Regions from separate parts of the Streptomyces sp. NPDC058773 genome, predicted to be linked through region 2. Evidence: riboswitches for the same ligand, from Rfam matches in the RefSeq annotation. Region 2 holds a riboswitch; each other region holds the start of a gene.
The links. Region 2 has a riboswitch for cobalamin ahead of metE (5-methyltetrahydropteroyltriglutamate--homocysteine S-methyltransferase). Riboswitches for the same ligand answer to the same signal wherever they lie in the genome.
Positions count from the first base shown of each region.

Region 1 (7,466 bases), on a different contig from region 2:
CCGGCGGGCCGCGCTGCCGGACCGCGGGATCGACCCCGGTGAACTCCTCGGCCTGCCGGGGCGCCGGGTGCGCGCCATCTGGACGCCCGGCCACACCCCCGGGCATGTGTGCCTCCACCTGGAGGAGGAGCATCCCTCGGCGCGCACCCCCGGCTTCGGCCGGCTGTTCTCCGGCGATCATCTGCTGCCCGGCATCACCCCGCACATCGGCCTGTACGAGGCTCCGGACGGTGACGATGGGCCGCCCGGCCCGCACGGCATGGGGAGCCCGGGCGAGGACGCCGATCCGCTCGGTGACTACCTCGACTCCCTCGAACGCGTCGGCCGGCTCGCGCCCGCCGAGGTGCTGCCCGCGCACCAGCACGCCTTCACCGACGCCGGCGGGCGGGTGCGGGCGCTGCTCGCCCACCACGAGGAGCGGCTGGCCCGGCTGCGGGACCTGCTCCGGGAACCGCGGACCGTATGGGAGCTGGCCGTGGCCATGGAGTGGAACCGGCCCTGGGAGCAGATTCCTTACGGCTCCCGCAACATCGCCGTATCGGAGGCGGAGGCCCATCTGCGGCGGCTGGTGAAGCTGGGGCGGGCGGAGTGGGTGCCGGGGTCCGATCCGGTGCGGTATCGCGCGGTGTGAGGGCGGGGGCTATCCGGCGGGCGGGCCGGTTCGGTGGTGGGCGGTTCCGGTGCGGCGGGCGGGGGCGGTTCGGTGGGAGGGGCGGTTCGGTGGGAGGGGCGGTTCGGTGGGAGGGGCGGTTCGGTGGGAGGGGCGGTTCGGTGGGAGGGGCGGTTCGCACGCCCGGTTCGTATCCGCCCGGCTCGCGGCTGATTCCGCCGGCTCGTACGTGCGAGCGAGCGCCCTACGGGTGCCGGTTAAGGTGTGCGGGACAATTTCATCCGTACCCGATCGGGGAAAGCCGGTGGAAATCCGGCGCTGACCCGCAACCGTGAGAACGGACCCTCCGCAGGCGCCGGCCGGCCCGGCGGGGGCGGCCGTACGAGCCGGAGCACCCGAAGGGGCACAACCAAGGCTCCCGCCACCGGAAACGTCCGCCACAGGGACGGCCGGTGCGCGGCACCGTCGAGGTATACGGAGCTGAGCCCGGTGCCACCGCGTCCATGATCCCTGGGATCGGCGCGCGGGTGGCCGGCCGAGCGCGGCTGCGTACATCGCCGCGACCCGACCCGAGAGGCACCGACCCGATGGCCCCCATGGCTTCCATGGCTCACCAGGCCCCCCTGACGCACCCCGTCGCCTTCCTGGCGCGCCGCGCCGCCACGGCGCTGGCCGCCGCGGTGGTGCTGGGCGCGGCCGCTGCCCCCGCCGCGTACGCCGCCGAGTCCCCGTCCGCGTCCGCGAAGAAGCTGCCGGACGGCCTCTACGGCACCACGGACCCGAAGTACGACGGGGTCTGGCGGCAGTCGCTCGCGCTGCTGGCGCAGGACTCGGTGGGGCTGCGGCCCGCGGCGTCCGCCGTGCGCTGGCTGGCCGGGCAGCAGTGCGCCGACGGCGCGTTCACCGCCTTCCGCGCCGACCCCGGCAAGGCCTGTGACGCCAAGACCATGCGGGACACCAATCAGACGGCCGCCGCGGTGCAGGCGCTGGCCGCGCTCGGCGGGCACGGCGAGGCCGTGAAGAAGGCCGTGGACTGGCTGAAGTCGGTGCAGAACGACGACGGCGGCTGGAGCTCGATGCCCGGTTCGGCGAGCGACGCCAACTCCACGTCCGTGGTCATCGGCGCGCTCGCGGCGGCGGGTGAGAAGCCGCAGTCGGTGACGTCGAAGAAGGGCGGCAAGACCCCCTACGACGGGCTGCTCACCTTCCAGCTGGGCTGCGACGAGAAGGAGGGCGAGCGCGGCGCGTTCACCTTCCAGCTCAAGGGCGCCGCCCCGAACGCCGACGCCACCGCGGCCGCCGCCACCGGAGCGCTCGGCAAGGGCTTTGTCGTCGCGCCCGCCGGCCCGCGGGCCAACACCCCGGTCAAGGCGCTGAACTGCAAGGACGGCGGGGACAAGCAGGCAGAGAAGGTCGATGAGGCGGGCAAGGGCGATCCGGGGCAGGCCGCGGAGGGCGGTGCCGCCTACCTCGTCGCGCAGCTCGACAAGAATGGGCAGCATCTGCTGTCCGCGATGCCGGGCGCCGAGAAGCAGCCCGATGTCGGCAACACCGCCGACGCCGTGGTGGCGCTGGCGGCCGGCGGGCACGGTGCCGCCGCCGCGAAGCCGCTGAAGTGGCTGGAGAAGAACGCGGCGGACTGGGCGAAGCAGAGCGGCCCCGCCGCGTACGCGCAGCTGGTGCTGGCCGCGCACGCCACCGGCACCGACCCGCGCTCCTTCGGCGGCACCGACCTGGTGGCCGCGCTCAACGCCACCGGCCCCAAGCCGGGCGCCGCACCCGCGAAGGACTCCGGGGACGACGCTTCGGACGGCGGCGGGATGGGCATGTGGTGGGTCATCGGTGTCGGTCTCGCCCTCGGCGCCGGCATCGGGTTCCTGCTGAGCGGCCGTAAGAAGAGCCGGCTCTGATGCGGCGCACCAGGATCGCCGCGGCCGTGCTGCTGGCCGGTACGGTCACCGGCCTGGCCGCCGGGCCCGCGCAGGCGCAGGAGTACCGCTACTGGTCGTTCTGGGACGGCAAGGGCAGTTCCTGGACGTATGCCACCGAAGGGCCGGCCACGCTGCGGCCGGCCGACGGAGCGGTCCAGGGCTTCCGCTTCACCGTCGGCGCCGACTCCGCCGCGGCCGGAAAGCCGCGCGCGGCCGCCGACTTCGACGCGATCTGCCGGAACACCCCGGCCGAGGACGGCCGCAAGCGGATCGGCATCGTCCTGGACTTCGGCACCACGGCGGACGCGCCCGGCGGCGAACGGCCGCCGAAGGCCAGGACGGAGTGTGCGCGGGTGCCGGAGGACGCCTCGGCGGGCGAGGCGCTGGCCGCGGTCGCCCGGCGGCTGCGCTATGACGCCAACGCCCTGCTGTGCGCCATCGCCGGCTACCCGAAGGCGGGATGCGCGGAGGCCGTGAGCGGATCGCGGGACGGGGCGAAGAGGTCCGGGACTTCGGCTGCGTCCTCCGCGGGGGCGGCGGGGGACCGTGACGGTGCGAAGGACGGGGGCGGCGGGAGCGGTGACGGCGGGCCGTCCGCCGGGCTGCTCGGTGGGGTCGCGGCCGTCGTCGTGCTGGGTGCGGCAGCGGTGTGGCAGGCACGCCGCCGACGCGGATGAGCGCCCCGCAGGCGACCCGTACCACCGCGCTGCACGCCGGCGCCTGGTGGGTGTGGGCGCTGGGCCTGGCCACCGCGGCCTCCCGCACCACCGACCCGCTGTTGCTGGGGCTGCTGGTGGGGGTGGCCGGTTATGTGGTCGCGGCCCGTCGCACGGATGCGCCGTGGGCCCGCTCGTACGGCGCGTTCGTCAAGCTCGGGCTGGTCGTGATCGCCGTCCGGCTGGTCTTCGCCTTCTTCCTCGGCTCGCCGGTCCCCGGTACGCACACCCTCGTCACCCTGCCCGAAGTGCCGCTGCCGGACTGGGCGAAGGGCGTCCGGATCGGCGGCCGGGTCACCGCGGAGGGCATGGTCTTCGCCCTGTACGACGGGCTGAAACTGGCCACCCTCCTCATCTGTGTCGGCGCCGCCAACGCGCTGGCCAATCCCGCCCGGCTGCTGAAGTCCCTGCCCGGCGCGCTGTACGAAGCGGGCGTCGCGGTCGTCGTCGCGATGACCTTCGCACCGAATCTGGTCGCCGACGTCCAGCGGCTGCGCGCCGCCCGCCGGCTGCGCGGGCGTCCCGACCGCGGGGTCAAGGCGCTCCTCCAGGTCGGACTGCCCGTGCTGGAGGGCGCGTTGGAGCGGTCGGTGGCGCTGGCCGCCGCCATGGACGCACGGGGCTACGGCCGCAGCGCCCAGGTTCCGCCCTCCGTCCGCCACACCACGTCCGTGCTCACCCTCGGCGGGCTGCTCGGCGTCTGCGCCGGGACCTATGGGCTGTTGGGCGACACCGGCGGCGGTTACGGGCTGCCGCTGCTGGTCGCCGGGCTGGCGGCGGCGCTCGCCGGGCTGTGGCTCGGTGGCCGCCGGTCGGTGCGCAGCCGTTACCGGCCCGAGCGGTGGGGCGCTCGCGCCTGGCTGGTCGCGGGCTCCGGTATGGCCGTCGCCGCCCTGATGGTCTGGGCGAGCGACTATGCGCCGGCCGCGCTGCATCCGCCCGCCGTCCCGCTCACCGCCCCCGTCCTCCCTCTCTGGCCGGCCGTTTCCGTCCTGGTGGGGCTGCTGCCCGCGTTCGTCGCCCCGCTCCCGTCGAGCGCGGACCGTACCGGGTCCCGTGCCGCCGCCCCTGAGCGTCGCCGCCGTGCCTCTGCTGTCGACCCGCATATGAAGGAGCCCACCCAGTGATCCGGTTCGAGCAGGTCTCGGTCACCTACGGCGATGCCGCGGCGCCCGCCGTCCAGGACGTCGACCTGACCGTCCCCGAGGGCGAACTGTGTCTTCTGGTCGGCCCCTCCGGCGTCGGCAAGTCCACCGTCCTGAACGCCGTCTGCGGCCTCGTCCCGCACTTCACCGGCGGCACGCTGCGCGGCCGGGTCACCGTCGACGGCTTGGACACCCGCACCCACAAGCCGCGCGAACTGGCCGATGTCGTCGGCACCGTGGGCCAGGACCCACTGGCGCACTTCGTCACCGACACCGTCGAGGACGAACTCGCCTACGGCATGGAATCGCTCGGCCTCGCCCCCGAGGTGATGCGCCGCCGGGTCGAGGAGACCCTCGATCTGCTGGGCCTGGCCGAGCTGCGCGACCGTGCGATCGGCACGCTCTCGGGCGGCCAGATGCAGCGGGTCGCGATCGGGTCCGTCCTGACCACCCACCCCAAGGTCCTGGTCCTCGACGAGCCGACCTCCGCACTCGACCCCGCCGCCGCCGAGGAGGTGCTGTCCGTCCTCCAGCGGCTGGTCCATGACCTCGGCACCACGGTGCTGCTGGCCGAACACCGGCTGGAGCGCGTGGTCCAGTACGCCGACCAGGTCATCCTCCTTCCTTCTCCGGGCGCGCCCCCCGTCATGGGCGCACCCGCCGACATCATGGCCGTCTCCCCCGTCCACCCCCCGGTCGTGGCCCTCGGCCGCCTCGCCCACTGGTCTCCCCTCCCCCTCTCTGTCCGCGACGCCCGCCGCAAGGCCGCTCCGTTGCGCGAGCGGCTGGCGGACGTCCCACCGCAGGGGCCGCGAAGGAACGCGGGCGGCACACCGGCCACTTCGGGTGCCGCCGACGCCTCGGGGGCCGCCGGTGTTTCTAGGGCCGCCGGTGTTTCGGGGGCCGCCGGCTCTTCGCGTGCTGCCGCGGAGGTCTCCGGGCTCGGTGTGCGCCGGGGGCGGACCGAGGCGCTGCACGGGGTGGATCTGACCGTGCGGGGCGGCGAGACGATCGCTCTGATGGGACGCAACGGTGCGGGGAAGTCCACCCTGCTCACCACTCTCGTCGGGATGCATGAGCCGTCCTCCGGCACGGTGCGGGTCGGTGGCACCGTCCCGCACCGCACCAGCCCCCGGACCCTCCTGCGGCATGTCGGGCTGGTGCCCCAGGAGCCGCGTGACCTTCTCTACGCGGACACCGTCGCCGCCGAGTGCATCGCGGCCGACCAGGACGCGGGCGCCCCCGCGGGCAGTTGCCGGGAACTGATCGCGCGGCTGCTGCCGGATGTCCCGGAATCCGTTCACCCCCGTGATCTGTCCGAGGGCCAACGGCTCGCCCTTGCCCTCGCGGTCGTGCTGACCGCCCGTCCACCACTGCTCCTTCTCGACGAGCCCACCCGCGGCCTGGACTACGCCGCCAAGGCCCGTCTGATCGAGGTGCTGCGCACCCTGGCCGACGAGGGTCACGCCATCGTCCTGGCCACCCATGACGTGGAACTCGCCGCCGAACTGGCGCACCGTGTCGTCATCCTCGCCGACGGCGAGATCGTCGCCGACGGCCCGACCGACGAGGTCGTGGTCTCCTCTCCCTCCTTCGCGCCCCAGGTCGCCAAGGTCCTCGCCCCACTGCCCTGGCTGACCGTTCCCCAGGTCGCCCGCGCCCTGGAGGCCCGCCCATGACCGTCCCCTCAGCCCGCCCGGAGGACCCCACACCCGGCTCCGACCCCGACCGGCCCGGCTCCGGTAACCACGGCTCCGGAGGTCTCGGCTCCGGAGGTCTCGGCTCCGGCCACCCCGGCTCCGGCCCCCCCGACTCCGGCCGCCCCGGCTCCGGCCGCCAGGCGCGTGCCGTTCGGCTCGGTCCGCGCTCCGTCGCCGCCCTGGCGCTGATCTCGGCGATCGGCGTGATGGCGTTCGGCTGGCCGCTGCTCGCCGACTCCGCCTCCGGACTCGCCCATTCCAAGGACGCGCCCTGGCTGTTCGCCGCGCTGCTGCCGATGCTGCTCGCCGTGGTCGTGGCGACCATCGCCGACACCGGTCTGGACTCCAAGGCCATCGCCATGCTCGGCGTACTGGCCGCGGCCGGGGCCGCGATGCGCCCCCTGGGCGCGGGGACGGCCGGTATCGAGCCGATGTTCTTCCTGATGGTGCTGTCGGGGCGGGTCCTCGGGCCCGGGTTCGGGTTCGTCCTGGGTTCCGTGGCGATGTTCGCCTCGGCGCTGCTGACCGGCGGTGTCGGTCCCTGGATGCCGTTCCAGATGCTGACGATGGGGTGGGTGTCGATGGGCGCGGGGCTGCTGCCGGGCCCGGCCCGGCTGCGCGGGCGCGCTGAACTCGCCCTGCTCGCCGTCTACGGAGCCGTCTCCGCCGTCCTCTACGGTCTGGTCATGAACCTCCAGGGCTGGCCCTATATCGCCGGACTGGCCTCAGGGGTCTCCTTCGTCCCCGGCGATCCGCTCGATCAGAATCTCGCCCGCTACCTCGCCTACTGCCTTGCCACCTCCCTCGGCTGGGACCTCCCCCGGGCCCTGGTCACCGTCGTCCTCACCTGCACCCTCGGGGGCACCGTCCTCAGGGCCCTCCGCCGCGCCACCCGCCGCGCGGCCTTCGACGTGCCTGCCTCCTTCACCCCCGATCCCGGTCCGACGCGAGGGGCCGCCACCGGGTGACCGGCGCGCGGGGGCCCGCTCCCTGGGCCCCGCAGGCCGCCTCTGTCCTCGCGTACGTCCCTGGCCTTCCGGGCCGTGTCAGCGGGCGACGGGCAGCAAGCAGGCGATGGACGGCTGTGAGCGCAGGAATGCCGTGTGGTGGTCGGCAGCGGCACCGTGGTCGACCACCGTGGCCTTGGTGCCGTGGCCGGCCGGCTCCCGTGCGCAGGTACGAGCGTCGGCTATCGGAACGTCTCGGTCGTCGGTGGCGGAGTAGAGAGTTATTCGCACACCCCGGCCCGGCTTCCCGTCGCAGGTGCGGTCGTTGGCACGGACCGCTTTCAGCAGTGCCCCGGAAGGGTGCTTCAGCTCTTGGTACCAGGTGTCGGTCACGCGGCGCCGACGGCCAGGCCACGG
Region 1 is NZ_JBHYPE010000049.1:36,641-44,106, forward strand. Features, by position in the region: gene ACFW5B_RS29870 (MBL fold metallo-hydrolase) at 1-631, shown strand, start outside; cobalamin riboswitch at 868-1,028, shown strand; gene ACFW5B_RS29875 (prenyltransferase/squalene oxidase repeat-containing protein) at 1,198-2,520, shown strand; gene ACFW5B_RS29880 (SCO2322 family protein) at 2,520-3,218, shown strand; gene ACFW5B_RS29885 (CbiQ family ECF transporter T component) at 3,215-4,384, shown strand; gene ACFW5B_RS29890 (ABC transporter ATP-binding protein) at 4,381-6,081, shown strand; gene ACFW5B_RS29895 (ECF transporter S component) at 6,078-7,070, shown strand; gene ACFW5B_RS29900 (hypothetical protein) at 7,149-7,340, opposite strand.
Region 1: linked by a shared signal. The riboswitch ahead of ACFW5B_RS29875 (prenyltransferase/squalene oxidase repeat-containing protein) and the one ahead of metE (5-methyltetrahydropteroyltriglutamate--homocysteine S-methyltransferase) in region 2 are both predicted to bind cobalamin.

Region 2 (7,466 bases):
AGGAGTTGTTCCACTCCGAGGGGATCAGGGGCGTCGGCGTCCAGGCCGTCGCGGAGAAGGCGGGGACCACCAAAGCCGCGCTGTACCGGCACTTCGGCACCAAGGACGAACTGGTGGCGCAGTGGCTGCGCATCGTCGCGGCCGACTACAGCTCGGCGTTCGACACGATCGAGGAACGGTGGCCGGACGATCCCCGGGCGCAGATCAAGGGCGTGGCCGCATTCGTCGCCGACACCCTGTCGGCGCTCTCGCACCGCGGCTGCCCCTTCGTCAACTCCATTGCCGAACTGCCCGATCGCTCCCACCCCGCGCGTCAGGTGATCGAGGCACACAAGGCGCGGCAACTCCGCCGCCTCACCGCCATGTGCGCCGCCGCCGGCCTCACCGACCCCGAAGGGGCCGCGGCGGAACTCACCTTCGCCCTGGAGGGAGCCCAGGTCAGCGCGCAGAACGGCAGCGTGGCCCACATCGGCGAACGGCTCACCACCTTCGTCGAGTCGGTCCTGACCTGGCACGGGGCGAAGGATGCACCACGCCCCTCCGGATCTCGGCCGCGCCGAAGTTGAGCGGCGCCTTTCAATACCCTCGCCCGCCGCGGCACGTACGGTACCGGCGATGACCGACACACCGACCGCTGCACTCCCGCGCGCCGTACGGGGAGTGAGGGTGCACTCCCGGCAGACGATCGGGGCGTGCGCACCCACCTACGGACGCGTGGAGCTGGACTTCGAGCCGGTACCGGCGGGCGTCTCCTCGTCCGTCGAGTTCACGTGCACCGCTGAGCCCGAACCGTCACCGGAGTACGAACGGGCCCTCATCCAGGGCGTGTTGCGCGAGCTGGCCGCCGCGGGCTCCGGCGCGCCCGACCCCCACCCGGGTGCTCCGGTGCGCGCCCGGGTCCTCGTGCGCGCCATGTCCTGGCACTGGGTCGACAGCTGCGAGACGACCTTCACACGCCTCGGCGCCCTCGCGGTCCGGGAAGCCTTGAGCTGTGTGGCTGAGGACCGCGAACCGCGACTGGTGGACACCAGGGCCAGACTCACCTCCTGACCCCCTCGGCCGAGATGAGGAACGTACGCTCCTCAGGCCCCGGGCGAGGAACGCACGCTCCTCAAGCCCCCGACGCAAAAGGGCGCCGCCACACGAGCGTGTACCGCCAGAACAGCCGACGGCGCAGCCGCACACCGGGCAGGGCTTCTCGGGCCCCATCGGCGATCTCGGCGAAGGTCATATCCGCCGGGCGGGTCAGGGCCGTCATCGAGACCGGGCGGCAGGGCTCCCGGCGACCCCTGTTCTTGAGCAGGCCCGTGACGGCGTTCAGCGGGGCGGCGACGCCGCCGAGCAGATAGTCGGCGGCGGTTTGCGCTCGGCAGAGACCCAGGACAACCAGAGTTCCCCCAGGCGCCAGGTGCCGGCCGAAGACGCCGAGCGCCTCGGTGAAGGGCAGATGATGGAGGGTGGCGACGCAGGTGATGACGTCGTAGGAGCGTGCGGGGATGCCGGTCAGGGCGTCCGCGACCGTGAACGTCACCGGGGTCACCGGCGGGGTCAGCTGCTGCGCGCGGGAGACGATCACCGGGTCGGAGTCGATCGCCTGGACCTCATGGGCGCGGACGGCCAGGCGCCGGGCCAGATCGCCGCTGCCGCAGCCGACATCCAGGGCGCAGTCGTAGCGCTTGGGGAGTTGCCGCAGGATCCACCGGTGGTAGTGAGCGTTGTGGTCCCAGGGGTGGGCGGCATTGAACCGGTCGAGCGCGCGGATGACTCGCTGCGGTAAGGGCGTCATGCGCCCAGTCCACCAAACTTCACGCCTTCTGCGGGCTGCGCGCTCAACCTCACGCGCCCGGACGCACTCCGCAGGAGGCGGCAGCCTTCACCGCGGAACTCGGTGAGGGGGGCCAGCCGAACCCCGGTCGCCGGCCACGCCCACCTGGCCGAGGAACACAGCCACTGCCTTCCCCTTCTGCTGCGCCTGGTGGAGCCCCGATTCCTGCAACTCATGCAACGGGTGGTGCCGTTGGCCCTCGACCGCTACGGCCTCGACCAGGCTGTCGGGCATCCCCGCCTGCTGGAGCTGGGTGTGCATCGCGTCGTCGCTGATCTACTCGACGGTGATCTGTCGACCGGTGGCAGCGGTCAGGATGGCGCCGACCTGGCGCCAGGTCAGGTCGGCCGGCCCATGAACCGCTTGCACACAGCGTCCGGACCAGGTGGGCGACAGCAGACGGGGGGATCGCGCAGCAGGACACGCGGCCGGACCCCGGCGCGGAGCAGAGTGGCGACAACATGGCGGCCGACGTTTCCCGTGGGGGTGGTGACAGCGGTCTGCACGGCCTTCTTCCTCTCGTCGGTGACACGACTGCAGGTTAGGAACCAAAGGGGCCGGAGCCTGTCCTACTCTCCGGACACCTGCGGGCGTCGCTCTCGACCGGAAGCCCGTGTCCCATCTCACACCCCGTCACGCCCCCGAAGCCGCCCGACACCCACGTCGCGTTCTACGCTGGCCGGGTAACTGGTTCGCCCCGTCTGCCAGGCGGGTTGCGTCGTAAGAGGGAACCCGGTGGGAATCCGGGACTGCCCCGCAGCGGTGAGTGGGAACGACCGCCGTCATACGCACTGGATCCGGGTCGCGGATCTGGGAAGCGACGGTCAGTAGGTGTCCGCCGGAAGAGACCGGCAGGCGTGCTCACGAGTCCGAAGACCTGCCCGTTGCCCGTGCGCGCCCATGCGTGGACGGAGATCCCGGTGACCTCGAGGGCGGGTCGGCGTACATATCAGGTGGACACGTGCGTCGTGAGCGCGCCGTGGTTCCGCCCGGTCGTCATCCCTTCGCGCTTCTCGTTCCGTTCCCGGGACCTGCAGGAAACACTTCGCGAAGGAGAGTTCCGTGACAGCAAAGCCCGCAGCCGCGGCAGCCCTGGCCACCGTGTACGGCTATCCCCGCCAGGGGCAGAACCGGGAACTGAAGAAGGCCGTGGAGGGGTACTGGAAGGGCACGGTCAGTGCCGATGTCCTTGAGGGGACCGCCCGCGCGCTCCGTCGGTCGCACTGGCGGCAGTTGGCCGGCGCCGGTATCCAGGAGGTACCCACCGGGGACTTCTCGTACTACGACCATGTGCTGGACACCAGTGTCATGGTCGGGGCCGTGCCGCACCGGCACCGGGATGCGGTCGCGGCCGACGCCCTGGACGGCTATTTCGCGATGGCGCGGGGGACGCAGGACCTGGCGCCGCTGGAGATGACCAAGTGGTTCAACACCAACTACCACTACTTGGTACCGGAGTTGGGTCCCGATGTCGTCTTCGGTGCGCATTCCGGGAAGCAGGTGGCGGAGCTCAGGGAAGCGCTGGCGCTCGGTCTCGACGCGCGGCCGGTTCTGGTCGGGCCGGTCACCTATCTGCTGCTGGCGAAGCCCGCTCCGGGCGTGGCCGCGGACTTCGAGCCGCTGACGCTGCTCGACCGGTTGCTGCCGGTCTACGCCGAGGTCCTCGCGGATCTGCGGGCCGCCGGCGCCGAGTGGGTGCAGCTCGATGAGCCCGCTCTCGTCCAGGACCGCAGTCCGGCCGAGCTGAACGCCGCCGGGCGGGCCTATCGCGACCTGGCCGCTCTCACCGACCGCCCGAAGCTCCTGGTCGCCTCGTACTTCGACCGGCTCGGCGAGGCCCTGCCCGTTCTGGCCAAGGCTCCGGTGGACGGGCTGGCGCTGGACTTCACCGATGCCGCCGCGGCCAACCTCGACGCGCTGGCGGCCGTCGGCGGACTGCCGGGGAAGCGCCTGGTGGCGGGTGTGGTCGACGGCCGCAACATCTGGATCAACGATCTGGAGAAGTCGCTGGCCACCCTCGGCACCCTGCTCGGTCTCGCCGGCCGGGTCGATGTGGCCGCGTCCTGCTCGCTGCTGCACGTACCGCTGGACGCCGCCGTCGAGCGTGACATCGATCCGCAGATCCTCCGCTGGCTGGCCTTCGCCAAGCAGAAGACCACCGAGCTGGTGACGCTGGCACGGGGCCTGGCTCAGGGCACCGACACCATCGCCGCCGAACTCGCCGCGAACCGCGCCGATCTGGCCTCCCGGGCGAACTCCGGGCTCACCCACGACCCGGCCGTACGCGCACGGGCCGCCGCCGTCACCGACGCCGACGGCCGCCGCGCCCAGCCGTACGCCGACCGCGCGGCCGCCCAGCGGGCCCACCTCGGGCTGCCGCTGCTGCCGACGACGACCATCGGTTCCTTTCCGCAGACCGGCGAACTGCGGTCCGCGCGCGCCGATCTGCGGGCCGGGCGGACCGACACGGCCGGGTACGAGGAACGCATCGAGGCCGAGATCCGTGAGGTGCTCGCCTTCCAGGAGAAGGCCGGTCTGGATGTTTTGGTGCACGGCGAGCCCGAGCGCAACGACATGGTGCAGTACTTCGCCGAGCAGCTCACCGGCTACCTCGCCACCCGGCACGGCTGGGTGCAGTCCTACGGCACCCGTTATGTCCGCCCGCCGGTCCTGGCCGGTGACATCTCCCGGCCCGAGCCGATGACGGTCCGCTGGACCTCCTACGCCCAGGCGCGGACCACCCGCCCCGTCAAGGGCATGCTCACCGGACCGGTCACCATGCTCGCCTGGTCGTTCGTGCGCGACGACCAGCCGCTCGGGGACACCGCCCGCCAGGTGGCGCTGGCACTGCGCGAGGAGGTCAACGACCTGGAGGCGGCGGGGACTTCGGTCATCCAGGTCGATGAGCCCGCGCTGCGTGAGACGCTGCCGCTGCGGGCGGCCGACCATGGCGCGTATCTGGCCTGGGCCACCGAGGCGTTCCGGCTGACCACCAGCGGGGTGCGGGACCGTACCCAGATCCATACGCATATGTGCTACGCCGAGTTCGGTGACATCGTGCAGGCCATCGACGACCTGGACGCGGATGTCATCAGCCTGGAGGCCGCCCGCTCCCGTATGCAGGTGGCCCGGGAGCTGGCCGCACACGGCTATCCGCGCGAGGCCGGGCCCGGTGTCTACGACATCCACTCGCCGCGCGTCCCGAGCGCGGACGAGGCAGCCGCCTTGCTGCGCAAGGGACTTGAGGCGATTCCCGCCGCACGTCTGTGGGTCAATCCGGACTGCGGCCTGAAGACCCGCGGCTGGCCCGAGACGCGTGCCTCGCTGGAGCATCTGGTGGCCGCTGCGCGTACCGTCCGCGCGGAGCTGTCGGGCTCCTGATGCCGTCGGCGGCCGGGTGGGCGAGTGGCCGCGCGCCCACCCGGCCGTATCGGGCACACCCCCTCCTGACCAGCCTCCACTATTCGTTTGTCAGTGTGGTACCGGCTCTTGGAGGCTGACAGTTGACGTGTGCGCGGCGGGCGTGCGCGAAGAGCACCAGGGAGGGCACAAGAGTGAGCCGGCAGGTGGGAACTGGAGCGGCGGACGGCGATGCCGGGTCCGTGAGCAAACCGGATGGCCGCGCGCTCGCCGCGGCGTCCGTCACCGTCGTGCTGTGGGCGTCGTCGTTCATCGCCATCCGCAGCTCCGCCGACTACTTCGGGCCCGGTGCGCTCGCCCTGGGCAGACTGGTGGTGGCCTCCGTCGTGCTCGGTGTCCTGCTGTTGGTCCGGCGTGAGGGGCTCCCGCCCCGCGAGGCCCGGCTCGGCATCGTCACGTCGGGGGTGCTGTGGTTCGGCGCCTACATGGTCGCGCTCAACTGGGGTGAGCGGCATGTGGATGCCGGGACGGCTTCGCTGGTCGTCAATGTCGGGCCGATCCTGATGGCGCTGCTGGGCGGGTGGCTGCTGAAGGAGGGGTTCCCGCCCAAGCTGATGGCGGGCATGGCGGTGTCGTTCGCCGGGGCCGTGGTGGTCGGACTGTCGATGTCCGGCGGCGGCACCTCGTCGCTTCTCGGTGTGCTGCTGTGTCTGTTAGCGGCGCTGGCGTACGCGGTGGGGGTGGTGCTGCAGAAGCCGACGCTGCTGCATGCCACGCCGACGCAGGTGACGACGTTCGGCGCGCTCGCCGGAGCGGTGGCCTGTCTGCCGTTCGCCGGTGAGCTGGTGTCGCAGGTGAGCCGGGCCCCGCTGCCGGCGACGCTGCAGATGGTGTACCTGGGTGTCTTCCCGACCGCCCTGGCGTTCACCACGTGGGCCTATGCGGTGTCCCGTACGACGGTCGGGAAGATGGGCGCCACGACCTACGCGGTGCCGGTCATCGTGGTCTTCCTGTCGTGGCTGCTGCTCGGCGAGGTTCCCGGCCGGCTGACCCTCCTCGGCGGTCTGCTCTGCCTCTCCGGAGTCGCGGTGTCGCGGATGCGGGGGAAGGCGCGGGCGCGGGTCCCGGAGGGTCCGGGCGAGGACCGTGCGGCCGGGCGGGGCGATGCCGAGGTGTCCGCGGCCGGGGCGGACACCCCCAGGGGCACACGGACTTGAAGGTTCGGCGTCGCTCTCCCACTCGTCCACCGCGGAGCTGAAGGCGTTCTTGTACGTCTCCGCTTCGGAGCTGTCCTTGCGGTCGATCGCGGACCGGCCTCGCCCTTCGTGGCGCCGCCGGGGCCGCTCCTGGAGATCTTCACGGTGGCGGCCGCGCCGCCCGTGCCCGGCTTTTTGGCGGTGGGCGCATACGGCTTGGTGTCCGGATGCCCTCCGCACGTACCGGGACCGCGGGGCCGGCCGCTCCGCCGCGGGCCTCAGATGGCCATCGCCTCCTGTATCCACCGGTTCACCCGGTACGGCAGCCACCACAGCAGGGGGCCGGTTCGGGCCGCCAGGCGCTCCGTCAGGAAGTCGGCGGCGATGGCCTTCGGCACGGTGCGGAGCGGCGCTCCGTAGGAGAGCCGGGTGATCGCCTCCTGGTATTCGGGCTCCTCGGCGGTGAAACGGCGCAGTTCGCCCCAGCGGCGGTCGCGGATCTGGACGAAGCCGGGTCCCTGGCGCCAGAGGCATTTGCAGAGATAGTGCTCATTGCGCCACTGGGCGAGCGCGGCCTCGGGGTCGGCGGGGCCGGCGAGGGTCCGGGGCGGCTGGAGGTGGCTGAGGTCGCGCCAGCCGTCGTCGGGCTCCGGGGGGAGCCGCAGCTGCCAGTGCACCAGTACGGCACGGGCCGTCAGATCGCGGATCAGGCACAGCCGCCGGACGGCGTGGGCGGCGTCAGCGGGGTCGTCGACCGCGGTCAGATCGATCTCGCCGGTGAACTCGACCCGGCGGGCCCCGAGTTCCCACAGCCGGGTGGCCTGCTCGTCCGGCGGGGCGGTCACCTCGACGGCTCCCAGGCTCATGCCGGGGAGGGCGCAGGCGTCCTCGTCGTAGTCCCGCCAGGCGTGGAGGGTCAGGGTCCGGGCAGCGGCAACGGTGCTGGTCATGGCGTTCTCCTGCGGGGCATGGACGGCCTGCGGGCGGGCCGGTCGGATGTCAGACGTGGGCGACGAGGGTGCGGGCGTCGCCGTCCGGGCGCTCCTGCGGGGCCGTCGCGGCGTGGGTGTGGCGCATGAAGTCGA
Region 2 is NZ_JBHYPE010000011.1:96,759-104,224, reverse strand. Features, by position in the region: gene ACFW5B_RS12745 (TetR/AcrR family transcriptional regulator) at 1-566, shown strand, start outside; gene ACFW5B_RS12740 (hypothetical protein) at 616-1,050, shown strand; gene ACFW5B_RS12735 (class I SAM-dependent methyltransferase) at 1,112-1,786, opposite strand; cobalamin riboswitch at 2,497-2,725, shown strand; gene metE (5-methyltetrahydropteroyltriglutamate--homocysteine S-methyltransferase) at 2,888-5,206, shown strand; gene ACFW5B_RS12725 (DMT family transporter) at 5,428-6,402, shown strand; gene ACFW5B_RS12720 (DUF5825 family protein) at 6,660-7,331, opposite strand; gene ACFW5B_RS12715 (RiPP maturation radical SAM C-methyltransferase) at 7,381-7,466, opposite strand, start outside.

Region 3 (7,466 bases), on a different contig from region 2:
GGTGGCGGAGCTGACCGGGCAGGCGGCGCTCGTCCCGATGGACGGCTTCCATCTCGCCGAGGCGGAGTTGCGCCGCCTCGGCCGTACGGACCGCAAGGGCGCGCCGGACACCTTCGATCCGGCCGGATACGCGGCGCTGCTGGCACGGCTGCGCGCGCCGGAGCCGGACGCGGCGACGGACGGCACCGTCTACGCCCCGGCGTTCGACCGCCGTATCGAGGAGCCGGTGGCCGGCAGCATCCCCGTGGCGCCCCATATCCCGCTCATCGTGACCGAGGGCAATTACCTGCTCCTCGACTCCGCCCCCTGGGCGCGGGTCCGCGCGCTGCTCGACGAGGTCTGGTACGTGGACCTGGACGGCCCGGAGCGGGTCCGGCGGCTGATCGACCGCCATGAGCACTTCGGGCGTCCACGGGCCGACGCCGAACGCTTCGTGCACGCCTCCGACGAGGCCAACGCCCGTGTCGTGGCGGCCACTCGCGACCGCGCCGACCTCGTCATCACCTTCACCGCCGAAGAGGCCCCGCCGCCGGCGGGCACATAACCTCCGGCCGCCGCCCACCGGCGAGCAGCCCGGCCACCGACAGCGCGCCCCACCCCACGGACACCGCCACCGCCGCCAGCTTCCGGTCGCGGCCGGGCAGCGTCGCACCCAGCAGGACGGCGTCCCCGAAGTCGGCCGCGATCCGCACATATGCGGCGGTGCGCAGCGCCGGTCCTTCCGGTGCCAGCGCCAGCGCCAGCCCGCTCACCGCATCCCGCCAGGCCAGCGGGCGGAGCGAGGTGCGCGTCGCCCGCCCGGTCCGGCCCTGCTCATCGACCAGACCCGAGGGCCGCGCCAGCAGATCGGGCACCGCGGCCACCGCCGCCCCGTAAACCGCCGTGGCGACCCCGACCGTACGCAACAGTCCGACCTTCATCCGCTCTCCGCCTTCCTCGTCGACGCGCCACACAAGCCTCACGCCACCCCTCTGCCTCCTCCGCCCCCTCAACTCCATTCCGCGGCAGACCCCTTCCCAAACGACATCAGCGGTGTCATCATGACATCATGAGTGTCATCGAGGAGGATCTCCCGGGCACCTCGCGGCGTGCCGAGGCGACCAGCGGGACGAGCACCGAGACGAACGCCGGGAGCGATGCGGCGACGGATACCGGCACCGGGGAAGCAACGACCACCGAAGACCTGCTGTACGACGTCATCCGACGCCTGTGGCCACTGCACCGCACGGTCGTACGCGCGGTGGAACGCGAACTGGCGGACACCGGCCTCACCGCCGGCGAACACGCACTGCTGGACGCCCTGCACACCGAAGGCCCGCGCACCGTCCCGCAGTTGGCACGCACCATGGGTCTCGACCGCCAGCCGGTGCAGCGCCGGGTCAACCACGCCGCGGAACTGGGCCTGGTCGTCACGGCTCCCAACCCCGCCCACCGCCGCTCGTCCCTGATCCGGCTCACCGCCGAGGGCACGGCGGCGATACGCGGCATCCAGCAGTTCGAGGCGACGGAGCTGCGGCAACGACTGGCGGACCTGCCCGCCGACGACGTCCGCACCGCGCTGCACGTCCTCGACCGACTCGGCGAGGAATTCCGGCACCTGGCGAACGACTCGCGCGTTCCACGGGAGGAACCCGACAGTCAGGGCAGTCGCGACAGTCGGGATACTCGTAACGGTCGTCGCACTGAGGACAGCGACGGCACCAACGGCAACCGCAGTAATCGCAATAACGGCAACGGCAAACCTGACGGTCACGGCCGCAGACCCGCCTCGGCCCCTCTCACGCACAAAGGACGGTCAGGAGAATGACGCAGAGAATCACCGCCTGGTCCGAGATCGACAACGGCATCGTGCCGGTCGACGACGGCGAGCTGTTCTACGAGACGGCCGGCTCGGGCCCAGCGGTGGTGCTGCTGCACGGTGGCATGCTCGACCAGCACATGTGGGACGAGCAGTTCACCTGGCTGGTCAACTCCGGCCTGCGCGCGATCCGTTACGACTCCCGCGGCCACGGCCTCTCCTCCACCGTGACCGGGGACTACGCCAACCACGACGACCTGTGCGCCCTGCTGGACGCGCTTGAGGTCCCCGGCGCCGTCCTCGTCGGCCTCTCCCACGGCGCGCGGGTCGCGCTCGACACCGCCCTCGCCCACCCCGACCGGGTGACGGCCCTCGCGCTCGCCTCACCGGGGATCAGCGGCCGGGCCTTCACCGACCCCTTCGTGCTGGCGCACATCAAGGAGCAGGTGGCGGCGATCGGCGCACCGGACGGCGCGGAGCGGTATGTCGAGCACTTCCTGCGGATGTGGGTGGACGGGCCGCACCGGGAGCCGTCCGCCGTGCACCCGGGATTCCGTGAACGGATGCGCGCCTCGGCCGCGGCCAATGTGGAGGTCCATGCGGACGGCATGGGAGCCGGTATGCCCCTCGAAGTCGGCGCCGCCGACCGCCTCGGCGAGATCCGGGTGCCGACGGTGGTGCTCGACGGCGACCTCGACAGCGGAGACATCTCCGCCAACGCCCATGCGATAGCCCTGGCCGTCCCGGGCGCCCGAAGAGTCCGAATCCCGGGTGCGGCCCATATGGTCAACCTGGAGAACACCCCGCTCTTCGATCACGAACTGCACGCCTTCCTCTCATCCCTGGACTACTGACCCATAGCGCGGCGCTCCCCCTCCGGGGGCGAAAACCCCCAGACCGCCCGCGCCTCCGGAGCGGCGGTTAGAGTGGCCGGGCCGTGGTGCTCGGGAAGCCGGTGACGGACTTTGCGGTCCCAGCCCGGAGCGGCCCTCGCCACTGTGATCGGGGAGTTTCCACCCCTTCCGCAGACGCCTGACGCGTCTGCGGCGCCACTGACCGCAGCCCGCGGCCGGGAAGGCGGGGCGGACGCGGGCACCCGTAAGCCAGGAGACCGGCCACGGCATCTCACGAACTGATCCACGAGGTGCTGGAGCGTGACCGCCGGATGGCCCTGTCCACCGATACCCCGAACACCCCTGCCCCCGCCGCGTTCCGCTGGCGCCGGCAGGACACCGTCCGTACCGCGGGCCTGATGGCCGTCATAGCCGGGCTGCATGTCGTCGCCTTCGGCGTGCTCTTCCTGCTCGTGGTCCCGTACCACTACTCCGTCGGAAGCCAGGTCTTCGGCGTCGGCCTCGGCGTCACCGCGTACACCCTCGGTATGCGGCACGCCTTCGACGCCGACCACATCGCCGCGATCGACAACACCACCCGCAAGCTGATGGCCGACGGCAAGCGGCCGGTCTCGGTCGGCTTCTGGTTCGCCCTCGGGCACTCCAGCGTGGTCGTGGTGATGGCGGCCCTGGTGGCCGGCGGCGCCCAGCTCGCCGGCACGCTGCTGAACGACGAGTCCCGTACGCACCAGATCCTGGGCACCGTCGGCACCACCGTCTCCGGCACGTTCCTCTACCTCATCGCCGCCCTCAACCTCCTTGCGCTGGCCGGTATCTGGCGGGTCTTCCGCGGGATGCGCGACGGCCGGTACGACGAGGCCGAGCTGGAACAGCGCCTCGATTCGCGCGGCTTCATGAACCGCTTCCTGGGCCGGTTCACCCGCTCCATCTCCCGCCCCGGCCAGATGTTCCCGCTCGGCTTCCTCTTCGGGCTCGGCTTCGACACCGCGACGGAGGTGACGCTGATGGTGATGGCGGGCAGCGGCGCCGCGGCGGGCCTGCCCTGGTACGCGATCCTGTGCCTGCCGCTGCTGTTCGCCGCCGGAATGAGCCTGTTCGACACCCTCGACGGCACCTTCATGAACTTCGCCTACCAGTGGGCGTTCGCCAACCCGGTGCGCAAGGTCTACTACAACCTCACCATCACCGGCCTGTCGATCGCCGTCGCCTTCTTCATCGGCACGATCGAGCTGGTGACCGTGCTGCACGACAAGCTCGGCCTCAACGACGCGCTGACCGGCTGGATTTCGGGACTCGACCTCGACAACGTCGGCTTCATCATCGTCGGCCTGTTCGTGGTGGTGTGGGCCGCGGCGCTGGCTTACTGGCGACTGGCCGGCGTGGAGAAGCGCTGGGCGGAACGGGCCGACCGAGCGGAGCGGTCCGGGCGAACGGAGCCGGCGGAGCAGTCCGCGCCGGGTTCCTGAGGGGCCCTCCGGCCGGCCCGGCAGGTGGCCGAGCCGGCTCGCAGCCTCGGTGACCGACGGCGCGGCACCCTCACGTGGCCGAGCCGGCCGCCGCCCCCGTCTCCCGGTCCGGCCCCCAGCGCTCCAGCGCCGCCGCCAGATCGAGGGGCAGCAGCCGGTCCGGCAGGTCCGGGCCCGGCCAGTCCTCCCGCGGCACCCGCCACATCACCTCGAACTCGTTGCCGTCCGGGTCCTTGGCGTACAGCGACTTGGCCACGAGATGATCACTGGCCCCCACCAGGGCGCCCCGCTCGATCAGCCGGGTACGGGCCGCGACGAGTTCGCCGAGTGTGCCGACCTCCCAGGCCAGGTGGTACAGCCCGACCCGCCCGGCGCCCGGCCCCGGCGCGTCCGGCGCCACCGCGAACAGCCCCAGGTCATGATCGTTGAGCGAGCCGGGAGCACTGAGGAACGCGGCCCGTCCCGGAATCTCGACATCCACCGTCAGCCCGAGGGCCTCGGTGTAGAACGCCACCGACCGCGCCACATCGCGGACATTGAGCACCGCGTGGTTCAGACGTCGTACTGACATGGGACCTGCTCTCCGATCTCCCGGCCACGACACCGCCACGGCGCCGCCGCCTCCCCTTTATCTGCTGTATCCCGCACACCCCGCCCCCGCCCAGGGCCGGTCGGCCGGTATCCGGTCGGCGGAGGTCCCGTCCGTCGCACACATCCGGTACGCGCGGAGCGAGGCGGTCACCTCCGGGGGCTCGCCCCGGGGGTCACTTCCGTACCAGCAGCACCGCGCCGGCCAGCACCACACCCAGCAACAGCGCGACCACCCCACGGACCGCCCGGTGGCTGCGCAGACCGGGCAGCAGACGGTCGAGGGCGTAACGACCGGGCCCGGTCAGCGCCACGGCCGCCGCACCGACGGTCAGCAGCAGCTCGTACTCCACCCCCTTGGGCGCGAAGAAGCCTCCGCCCCACTTCACGGCGAGGGCATTGATCATCGTGCCGACGACCGCCGCACCGGCCAGCGGTGTGAGCAGCCCGACCGCCAGCCCGAGCCCGCCGAACAGCTCGCTCAGCCCGGCGACGACGGCCATCGTCCGGCCCGCCGGATAGCCGCTCATGGTGAAGAACTGCCCGGTCCCGTCCAGGCCCGGACCACCGAACCAGCCGAACAGCTTCTGGGCGCCGTGGGCCGCCATGGTCAGCCCGAGCACGAGGCGCAGCAGAAGGAGCCCGCTGTCGTAGCCGTGCTGGGAAGGAGTGTGGCGTGTGGGGATGTCGAGGCGGGAGGACGCGAGGGTGCCGAGGGGGGACGTCATCAGGAGCCGCTCTTTCGCAGGTCGGGTCTGGTGCGTGTCGAGTACCGGCCCCGCGAGGCCGAACATTTACTTGAAACTTCAAGACACTGCTTTCGACGATACACAGCACCCCGGCGAGGAACAACATCACGTACGGCGCGCCACCTCGCACCCACCGGACCGGGCCATGACAGGACCACCAACTCCCGTCGCCGCCATCCGAGTTCACCGCCCCCCTCATCCAGCAACCCGGCGAAACGCAGGCGCGGCGTCAACCACCCGCGGCCCGGGTCCCTCCTCAGGCCCCGGACCGGATACGCCAGAGCGGGGCCTCGTACTGCTCCGGACGGGTTCCGATCAGCAGCTCCCTGAGGTCCTGGCGTCGACTGCCGCCGAAACCGAAGGCTTCGGCGAGGCGTCGGAATGTCGTATGGGTGATGCCGCGGTTCCGGGCATCCGCCTCGAATGCGTCGAGCCGCGGAAGGACGAATTCCGCGGTGAGCTCCCGAACGGGCGGACGGCCGGACCGACTTCCCCTCTTCCGCTCGTCGTCGATTTCCGAGAAACCACAGATCTCCCGGCTGAACTGCTCGACCTGATGCAGGTTCTCGGTCGCGAGGACGGCACCGGCGAGCCGGTTGCAGTCGAGGGCCTCCTCCAGGTCCGCCTCGTACACGACGGGCCCCTCGTCGGTGAGCGGGACACGTATGCCGGCGTCTCCCGCTTCACACAGGCCGCGGGCGCCTCGCGCGGTGGCGGCGAGCATGGCCGTGGCCTCGGAGGGGTGCCATTCCAGTACCGGGCTGACGGGTGCGACATGCTCGGCCGTGAAGGTCAGGACACCCGGGCCCAGCCGTTCGTGCAGGGCATCGGCAGGCAGCTCGCCGTCCAGGCCGGGCCCGGCGATCAGGAGCCGTACGGGGAAGTTGAGTTCGCAGCACGCCGCAAGGGTGAGCGCGTCGGCGATCGGGCTACGGAGCGTGGGTTCGTCCCCGTGCGCCAGGATGTCGCCGCCCACGTCCAGGAGGTCGACGGACTCCGGCTCCACGAACCGGATGAGCTCTTCCAGTTGGCGCACCATGCCCTCCGCGCCGTGGTGCGGATCGATGAGCGCGAAGGTCTGCGGGAGTGCGGCGGCCAGCCGGGGAAGCGTCGATCCCGCGGGAGCGATCGGCGCCGCGTCGGCGGGGACCGTACGGACGCTGCGGGTGAGGGCCCGGAGACCGGCGAAATTGGCCGGCCCTCTCGGCCCGGGCACGGGGTCGACCACCAGCCGGTCCCACGCGTAGGTGAGCACCACCGCCGGATTCTCCTCACCATGGAGCGCGGCATCCAGCATCGCGGCGGCAACAGCGTCGCCGCCGCCCCCGGCCGCCACGATCACGCGCGTCACATATGCCAGCGTACGAGTGCATCGGCGACCGACGCATCGGCGTCGAACCGCCGGGCATGCGGACGCGGCCCGCCGGCCTGCCCCGTCCGCCGCCCACGGCCCGGCGTCCGCCATCAGACGTCCCGTCGCGGGCACCGGACGTTCCGCCGGCCGGCCACAGAAATGATCAAGGCCCAGGAATCCGAATTCACCTCGGATGACCTGGGCCTTTGTCATTTCGCGCAAGGAGTGGGCACAACAGGATTCGAACCTGTGACATCTGCTTTGTAAGAGCAGCGCTCTACCGCTGAGCTATGCGCCCTTGCCGAGCCGACAGACTACCTTGCCTCCGGGGCTGAACTGCAAACGAGTACGCGAAGTGCGAACTCAGCGGCCGGTGTGTTCGTTTCCGGTGAGTGGGAGAATGACATTCGGTCCTGGGGCTATCCGATCGGGAGAGGGAAGTGACGGCGACAGACACTCAGCCGCATGAGCAGCGAGAACGCCGTCGCGCCCGTAGGGGCCCGGTCCGGGATGTGCTGGCGCTCGTGTTGCTGCCGTTGCCGCTGGTGGCGGCGCTGGCGCCGTTGTCGTTCGCGAGCGGGGGGACCCGTCGGTGGTTCGGGCGGGGGGAAGGCCAGCGGGCCGAGGCGCAGGCCGCAAAGGACGCCGCGGCGGCGG
Region 3 is NZ_JBHYPE010000044.1:21,599-29,064, forward strand. Features, by position in the region: gene ACFW5B_RS28650 (nucleoside/nucleotide kinase family protein) at 1-544, shown strand, start outside; gene ACFW5B_RS28655 (hypothetical protein) at 507-920, opposite strand; gene ACFW5B_RS28660 (MarR family winged helix-turn-helix transcriptional regulator) at 1,049-1,807, shown strand; gene ACFW5B_RS28665 (alpha/beta fold hydrolase) at 1,804-2,652, shown strand; cobalamin riboswitch at 2,720-2,933, shown strand; gene ACFW5B_RS28670 (HoxN/HupN/NixA family nickel/cobalt transporter) at 2,964-4,118, shown strand; gene ACFW5B_RS28675 (VOC family protein) at 4,189-4,689, opposite strand; gene ACFW5B_RS28680 (DoxX family protein) at 4,883-5,434, opposite strand; gene ACFW5B_RS28685 (DUF1152 domain-containing protein) at 5,712-6,806, opposite strand; tRNA gene ACFW5B_RS28690 (tRNA-Val) at 7,036-7,107, opposite strand; gene ACFW5B_RS28695 (hypothetical protein) at 7,250-7,466, shown strand, end outside.
Region 3: linked by a shared signal. The riboswitch ahead of ACFW5B_RS28670 (HoxN/HupN/NixA family nickel/cobalt transporter) and the one ahead of metE (5-methyltetrahydropteroyltriglutamate--homocysteine S-methyltransferase) in region 2 are both predicted to bind cobalamin.

Region 4 (7,466 bases), on a different contig from region 2:
TGCCCGCAGCAGCTTCGCCACCTGCGCCGTCGAGGACAGTTCGCCCCTTCCGGACGCCCCGTCGAACAGCCCCATCACACCCTCGACCAGCGCGAGATCGGCGCCCGCCGCCCCGTGCAGAAACAGCGGCGCGATCCGGTCCGGCCCGCACAGATAGGCGTCCAGATTGCGGCCGGGGCGGCCGGTGGCCAGGGAGTGGTAGCCCGGATCGATGTAGTCCGGGCCGACCTTGTGCGGCGACACCGTGAGACCGGCCTCGGCGAACGCCGCCATCAGGCCGGTGGCCACGGTCGTCTTCCCCGCGCCGGACGAGGGCGCGGCGATCACCAGCCGCGGGATCGCGCCGTTGCTCATGCGCCGCCCACCTCGCTCACCATTCGATGCCCCGCTGGCCCTTCTGGCCCGCGTCCATGGGGTGCTTGACCTTGGTCATGTCCGTCACCAGATCGGCGAAGTCCAGCAGCGCCTCGGGGGCGCCCCGCCCGGTGATGACGACGTGCTGGGTGCCGGGGCGGTCGCGCAGCGCCGACACCACCTCGTCGGTGTCGATCCAGCCCCACTTCAGCGGGTAGGCGAACTCGTCCAGCACCAGCAGCTTGTAGGTCTCGGCGGCCAGGTCCCGCTTGACCTGCTCCCAGCCCTCGCGTGCCGCGTCCTCGCTGGAGGCGATGTCGCGCTGCACCCAGGACCAGCCCTCGCCCATCTTGTGCCAGGCGACGGTGCCGCCCTCACCGGACTCCCCGAGCACCTTCAGCGCCCGCTCCTCGCCGACCTTCCACTTCGCCGACTTCACGAACTGGAACACCCCGACCGGCCAGCCCTGGTTCCAGGCGCGCAGCGCCAGCCCGAAGGCGGCGGTGGACTTGCCCTTGCCCTGGCCGGTGTGGACGAACACCAGCGGACGGTTGCGGCGCTGGCGGGTGGTGAGCCCGTCGTTCGGTACGACGGACGGCTGTCCCTGCGGCATTACGCGGCCTTCCTGTTGCCCTGCACGGTCCGTACGAGCGCGGAGAAACTGTCCGCGCGCAGTTCGTCGAGGGTGACCGCGGTGCCCTGCAGCTCGCGGGCCAGCTCGCCCGCGAGGCCCAGCCGCACCGGACCCGCCTCACAGTCCACGACCACCGAGGCGGTCCCCTCGGCGGCCAGCAGCCGGGCCGCGCGGCCCGCGCGCACCACCGGCTCCGGGCCGCCGGTCGCCCGGCCGTCGGTGACGACCACCAGCAGCGGCCGCCGCGAGGCGTCCCGCATCCGCTCCACCCGCAGCACCTCATGGGCCCGCAGCAGACCCTCGGACAGCGGGGTACGGCCGCCCGTCGGCAGCTGCTCCAGCCGCGCGGCACCCGCCTCGACCGAGGACGTCGGGGGCAGCGCCAGCTCGGCGCCGCTGCCGCGGAAGGTGATCAGGCCGATCTTGTCGCGCCGCTGGTAGGCGTCCAGCAGCAGCGAGAGCACCGCGCCCTTGACCGCGCTCATCCGCTTCCGTGCCGCCATCGAACCGGAGGCGTCCACGACGAACAGGACCAGATTGCCCTCCCGTCCCTCGCGCACCGCCTCGCGCAGATCGTCCCGGCGCACCAGCAGTCCCCGGCCGCTGCGGCCACGGGCCCGCTGGTGCGGTGCCGCGGCCTGCACGGTCGCCGACAGATGCAGCTTGCCGAGCGCGCCGTGGGGGCGGCGGGCGCCGGTCGTCCGGCCGTGGGCGGTACGGGCCCGCGAGCGGCGGCCGTCCGCGCCCTCGCCCAGGCCCGGTACGTCGAGCCGCCGGGTGCGGAACGGCTCGGCGGCGCCGACCGCCGGCATCTCCCCGGCCGCGGCGCCCTGGGGCGCGCTCTCGGGCTCGGGCTGCCCGGCGCGTTCGGGCTGCTCGGGGGCCGGCGGCGGCTGTGGGGCCTCCCGATCCTGCTGGTGCGGGAGTTCGGCCTCCTCCGGTCCGCCGTCCTGCGGCGGCAGCCCGCCGCCGTCCGGACCGCCCCCGCCGTCCGGCCCGTCCGGTTCCGGGTCGTCGTCGCCGTCCGCGCCCTCGCCGGTGCTCTCGTCCGTGCTCTCGTCCGGGGCGAACTCCTCCAGCGTCCGGTCGAGTTTGTCCTCGTCCAGGCCCGGGGCGTCGAAGGGGTTGCGGCGCCGGCGGTGCGGCAGCGCCAGCAGCGCGGCCTGACGGACGTCCTCCTCCAGGACGTCCGTCCGCCCCGCCCACGCGGCCAGCGCGGTGGCGGTACGCGCCATCACGATGTCCGCGCGCATCCCGTCCACCTCGAACGCGGCGCAGGTCGCCGCGATCTGCCGGAGCGCCGCGTCGCCCAGCGTCACCCGCGGCAGCAGCTCCCGGGCCGCGGCGATCCGCGCGCGCAGCGCGTCCTCCTCGGCCGCCCACTCCGCCGCGAAACCCGCCGGATCGGCGTCGTAGGCCAGCCGCCGCCGGACCACCGAAACCCGCTCGTCGGGCTCGCGGGAGGCAGCCACCTCGACCGTGAGCCCGAAGCGGTCCAGCAACTGCGGCCGCAGCTCGCCCTCTTCGGGGTTCATCGTCCCGACGAGCAGGAAGCGGGCCGCGTGCCGTACGGAGACGCCCTCGCGCTCCACGTACGAGGCACCCATGGCGGCCGCGTCCAGCAGCAGGTCCACGAGGTGGTCATGGAGCAGATTGACCTCGTCGACGTACAGGATGCCGCGGTGCGCGTCCGCCAGCAGGCCCGGCTCGAACGCCTTCACGCCCTCCGACAGCGCCCGCTCGATGTCCAGCGCGCCGACCAGCCGGTCCTCCGAGGCGCCGACGGGAAGTTCGACCATCCGCGTCGGGCGCTCCTCGACGCCGCCCGTCCCGTGCGGCCCGTCGGGACAGCCGGGGTCCGGCGCGGCCGGGGCGCAGGCGAAGCGGCAGCCGCTGATCACGTCCACGGCCGGCATCAGCGCCGACAGCGCCCGGACGGCGGTGCTCTTGGCGGTGCCCTTCTCGCCCCGGACCAGCACCCCGCCGACCGCGGGGCTCACCGCGTTCAGCAGCAGCGCGAGCCGCAGATCAGCCATCCCGACCACCGCGGTGAAGGGGTACTGCGGGGTCGTGTTGTGCGCGGTCGTCATGCTGTGTCGTCCTCCACGTCGCCGTCGAGCTCCGTATTCGTCCTGTGCGTACCCCTCATGGCGCCCCCGGAGGCACGAACGGCAGTCCCTCCGGCACCCCTTCCTCGATCAGCCGCAGCAGCGCGCCGGTATCCGCGTGCTCCTCGATCAGATCGCCCAGCCGGTCCAGCTGTTCCTCGCGCAGCACGCCGAAACGGGTGTCGGGGGCCGGGACGAACGCCCGCCCCGCGTCCGCCGCGACCCGCCGCAGGAAGGCCCGGCGGAAGCCGTCGCTCTCCAGGGACCCGTGCCAGTGCGTGCCCCATACGGAGCCGGCCCGGCAGCCGTCCAGGAACTCTTCCTCCCCGCCGGTCACTTCGGCGACACCGTGGTGGATCTCGTAGCCCTCCACCGGCTCGCCCAGCGCCTCGCCGGCCGGCCGCGCGAGCGTCTTCTCCGCCGCGAACCGCACCCGTACGGGCAGCAGCCCCAGCCCGTCGACCACGCCCGCCTTCGACTCGACCTCGTCCTCGATGCGCTCGCCCAGCATCTGGAAGCCGCCGCAGATGCCCAGCACCGGGCGCCCCTCGGCGGCCCGCCGGGCGATCGCGTCCGCCAGACCGCGCTCCCGCAGCCACGCCAGCGCCCGGACCGTGCCCCGGGTCCCCGGCAGCACCACCAGATCGGCGTCGGCCAGCTCCTCGGCGCGGTCCACGAACCGCACCACCACGCCCGGTTCGGCGGCCAGCGCGTCCACGTCCGTGAAGTTCGACATCAGCGGTACGGCACAGACCGCGACCCGCAGTACATCCGCGCCGTGCGGCGGCGCGACCACGCTCTCGCGCACCGCGCCGCGCAGCGACACCCTCCCCCAAGCTCTCGACTTCGTTCGAGCAGGGGGGACCCCCATCCCGTCCTCCTCGTCGATGCCGAGCCCGTGCGCGAAGGGCAGCACGCCCAGCGTCTGCCGCCCCGTGAGGCCGCGCAGCATCTCCAGGCCCGGCTCCAGCAGCGTCACATCGCCGCGGAACTTGTTGACCAGATACCCGGCGACCAGGGCCTGGTCCTCTTTGGACAGCAGTGCGGTGGTGCCGAAGAACGAGGCGAACACCCCGCCGCGGTCGATGTCACCGACCACGACCGCCGGGATACGGGCGGCCCGTGCGAGGCCCATGTTCACGATGTCGGTACGCCGCAGATTGATCTCGGCGGGACTGCCGGCGCCCTCGCAGATCACCGCGTCATGGGTACGCCGCAGCTCGGCCAGGCAGTCGGTCACCGTGCCGAGCAACTGCTCCCGCCCGCCCGCGTACGGCGTCTCCCCGGGGGACGACCCCCCGGACTCCCCGAAGTACCCCCGGGCACTCAGCTCCCCCACCGGCTTCCCCAGCAGCACCACCTGGCTGCTGCGGTCGCCGCCCGGCTTGAGCAGCACGGGGTTCATCAGCGCGGTCGGCTCCACCCGCGCCGCGGCCGCCTGCATCGCCTGGGCCCGTCCGATCTCCGCGCCCTCACGGGTGACGAACGAATTCAGCGACATGTTCTGTGCCTTGAAGGGCGCCACCCGGACGCCCTGCCGGACCAGCCAGCGGCAGATGCCCGCCGTCACCACGCTCTTGCCGGCGTCCGACGTCGTCCCGGCCACCAGCAGCCCGCCGCCGACGGCCCCGCCGGATGCCTTGCCCCGCCCGTTCACCGGTTCCTCCTCCCGCGCCGGGACCCCGGCACCCGTGCCCGTGTGGCCGCACCGGCCACCAGTCGCGCCGCCACCGTCGTCGCCAGCGCCAGCACACTCACCCGGCGGGAGAGCCGCACCGCGCGCTCGATGTCGTCCACCGCCACCGGCGGTGCCGCGCCGTTCAGCACCGGACGGTGCTCCACCCGCCCGCCGTACGCCAGTGTGCCGCCCAGCCGTACGCCCAGCGCACCCGCGAACGACGCCTCCACCGGGCCCGCGTTGGGGCTCGGATGGGCAGCTCCGTCCGCCCGCCAGGCCCGCAGCGCACCGCGCCGGTCGGGGCCCGCGAGCACGGTCAGCGCGGCGGTCAGCCGGGAGCCGGGCCAGCCGGCGAGGTCGTCGAGCCGGGCCGCGGCCCAGCCGAAGCGGCGGTAGCGCGGCGACTTGTGCCCCACCATCGCGTCCAGGGTGTTCACCGCGCGGAACGCCACCAAGCCGGGCACTCCGCCCAACGCGCCCCATACCAGGGCGCCGACCACCGCGTCGGAGGTGTTCTCGGCGACCGACTCCACCACCGCACGGGCCATCTGCGGCCCGTCCAGCGCCTGCGGATCGCGCCCGCACAGATGCGGCAGCCGCTCCCGAGCCACGTCCAGGTCACCCGCCGTCAGCGCCCCGCCGACGGCCCGCGCCTCCCGGCCGAGCGAGGTGCCGCCCAGCACGGCCCAGACCGTCGCCGCGGTCAGCGCGACCCCCGCACCACCACGGAGCGACAGCGGAGAAGCGGAAGCCGAACCCCGCACGGCACGCCGCAGCAGCGCGGCGCCGGCCGCGGCACCGCCCGCGCACAGCACGGTGTGCGCCGCCCCGAAGGCACGGTGGTCGCGCCACAGCCGGCGTTCGACGGCGCCCGCGGCCCGGCCGAACGCGGCCACCGGATGGCCGCGCCGGGGGTCTGCCGCGATCAGGTCACCGAGAAAGCCGAGGGCCGCGCCGCACGCATATCCCGCGTGTTCGCCGCGCACCGGATCAGACCGCAGCCAGGGCGAGTTCGTGACGTGCCGCCCGGCCTCGGAGGAGACCTGCGACAGCGGGCAGAGGGGATCTCGACGGGCAGCCGGGCATGACGGTATGTCCTCACTCAGGGTCCGCGCCCTGGCTCGACGTGACGGCGACACGAGTCTCCTGGCTCCCGGATCGGCGTGTCCTCCGGCCTTCCCGTCCCGCGTACGCCGTGATGACGTGCGCGTACTGGACCGTGGCCTCCGCTGGAGGAACGCTCCCCGGTGACAGTGGCGGGACCGCGCCGGATTCGCACCGGACTTCCTCAGCTGTCGCCGAATGGCCCCGGCAGTCCACCACGGCCCGCGAACGCCCGTCAACTCACCCTTGACCTGCAGCGCAGCCCCGCTGCAGGCGCTGTGGTGCACGCCACAGCGTGGCAGAGAGGTCACGGACGGTTGCCCGCGGACCTGATCCCGCGTCACTATCTGGTGCACGGCGGCGACGGGGCCGCCGGAAGGGGGCCGGGGGATGCCGCAGCGCGCTGACCGTCATGAGATCCGTATCAGGATCTCGGGCACCAACAATCCTGACCAGGACGCCGAGGACCTCAAGGCGTGGCTGGAGCGCGAGCCCTGGCTGAACGGCCGGCCGCACGACTGGGAACTCCGGCCGGCGGTGGAGCGCGACGAGGGCCCCGGCGACATGGCCATCGGCGTCGACGACCTGATCCTGGTCGTGGTCGGCGCGGTCGCCGCCGAGATCTCCAAGAGCATGGGAATCGCGCTGCGCGAGTGGCTGCGCCGCCGCAAGGAGGAACGCGACACCGGCGAACGGCCCGCGGTGGCGGTCGCCGACGGGGACGGCGCCCTGCGCGCACTCGGCGACCAGGGGCCGGACGCCCCGGCCCCCGGACACCCCGATCCCGGCAGCCCGGCGAACGGGAGCGGCAGCACCGCCGGGGACTGAGCCGGATGTCCGAATACGACGCACGGGGCAAGGTCAACCGGGCGCTGCTGATCTGCGTCGACGACTACCGGCACCTGCGGCCGCTGCCCGCCGTACGGGACAACCCCCAGGAGCTGGAACGCGTCCTGCTCGCCCCCGGCACCGACCTGTTCACCAAGGGCGAGGTCGTCATCTGCCGCCCCCAGGAGCCGTGGGAGGTCGAACAGGCCCTGGACGCCGTCACCCAGGAGGCCCGCGGACTGCTGCTGGTGTACTTCAGCGGCCACGGCCGGGTGGGCCGGGACGGCGGCAACCTCCAGCTCATGGTCGGCGCGTCGGAACGGCGCCACAAGACCGTCTCCTGGCAGGACATGGTGCTGCCCTACTTGGACAACGCACGGGCCGACCGGATCGTGATCGTCCTGGAGTGCTGTTACGCCGGCAACGCCGGGGAGGCCTTCCACCTCTGCCGCACCCCGATGTCGCTGCTGATGGCCGCGCAGCCCAACCGCCGTATCTTCAGCGGCGAGGAGCCCACCGGCGGCACCCTCTTCACCCGCGCCCTGCGGCAGACCCTGGAACAGGGCGTCCCCGGCAAGCCGTTCGTCACCTTCGAGGACCTCGTCCGGGAGCTGCGGGGGCAACTGGCCGGTGAGCGCACCCCGATGGGCGACGTCTGGGAGCCCCGCTCGGCCAAGCAGAACACCGTCGACGACGTCATCCTGTCCTTCGCCACCCCCGGGGTCCGGCCGCCCACCCCGCTGCGGATCCGCCTGCGCCG
Region 4 is NZ_JBHYPE010000047.1:34,343-41,808, reverse strand. Features, by position in the region: gene ACFW5B_RS29455 (cobyrinate a,c-diamide synthase) at 1-354, opposite strand, end outside; gene cobO (cob(I)yrinic acid a,c-diamide adenosyltransferase) at 371-967, opposite strand; gene ACFW5B_RS29445 (putative cobaltochelatase) at 967-3,078, opposite strand; gene ACFW5B_RS29440 (cobyric acid synthase) at 3,134-4,753, opposite strand; gene ACFW5B_RS29435 (cobalamin biosynthesis protein) at 4,750-5,760, opposite strand; cobalamin riboswitch at 5,914-6,065, opposite strand; gene ACFW5B_RS29430 (hypothetical protein) at 6,269-6,706, shown strand; gene ACFW5B_RS29425 (caspase family protein) at 6,712-7,466, shown strand, end outside.
Region 4: linked by a shared signal. The riboswitch ahead of ACFW5B_RS29435 (cobalamin biosynthesis protein) and the one ahead of metE (5-methyltetrahydropteroyltriglutamate--homocysteine S-methyltransferase) in region 2 are both predicted to bind cobalamin.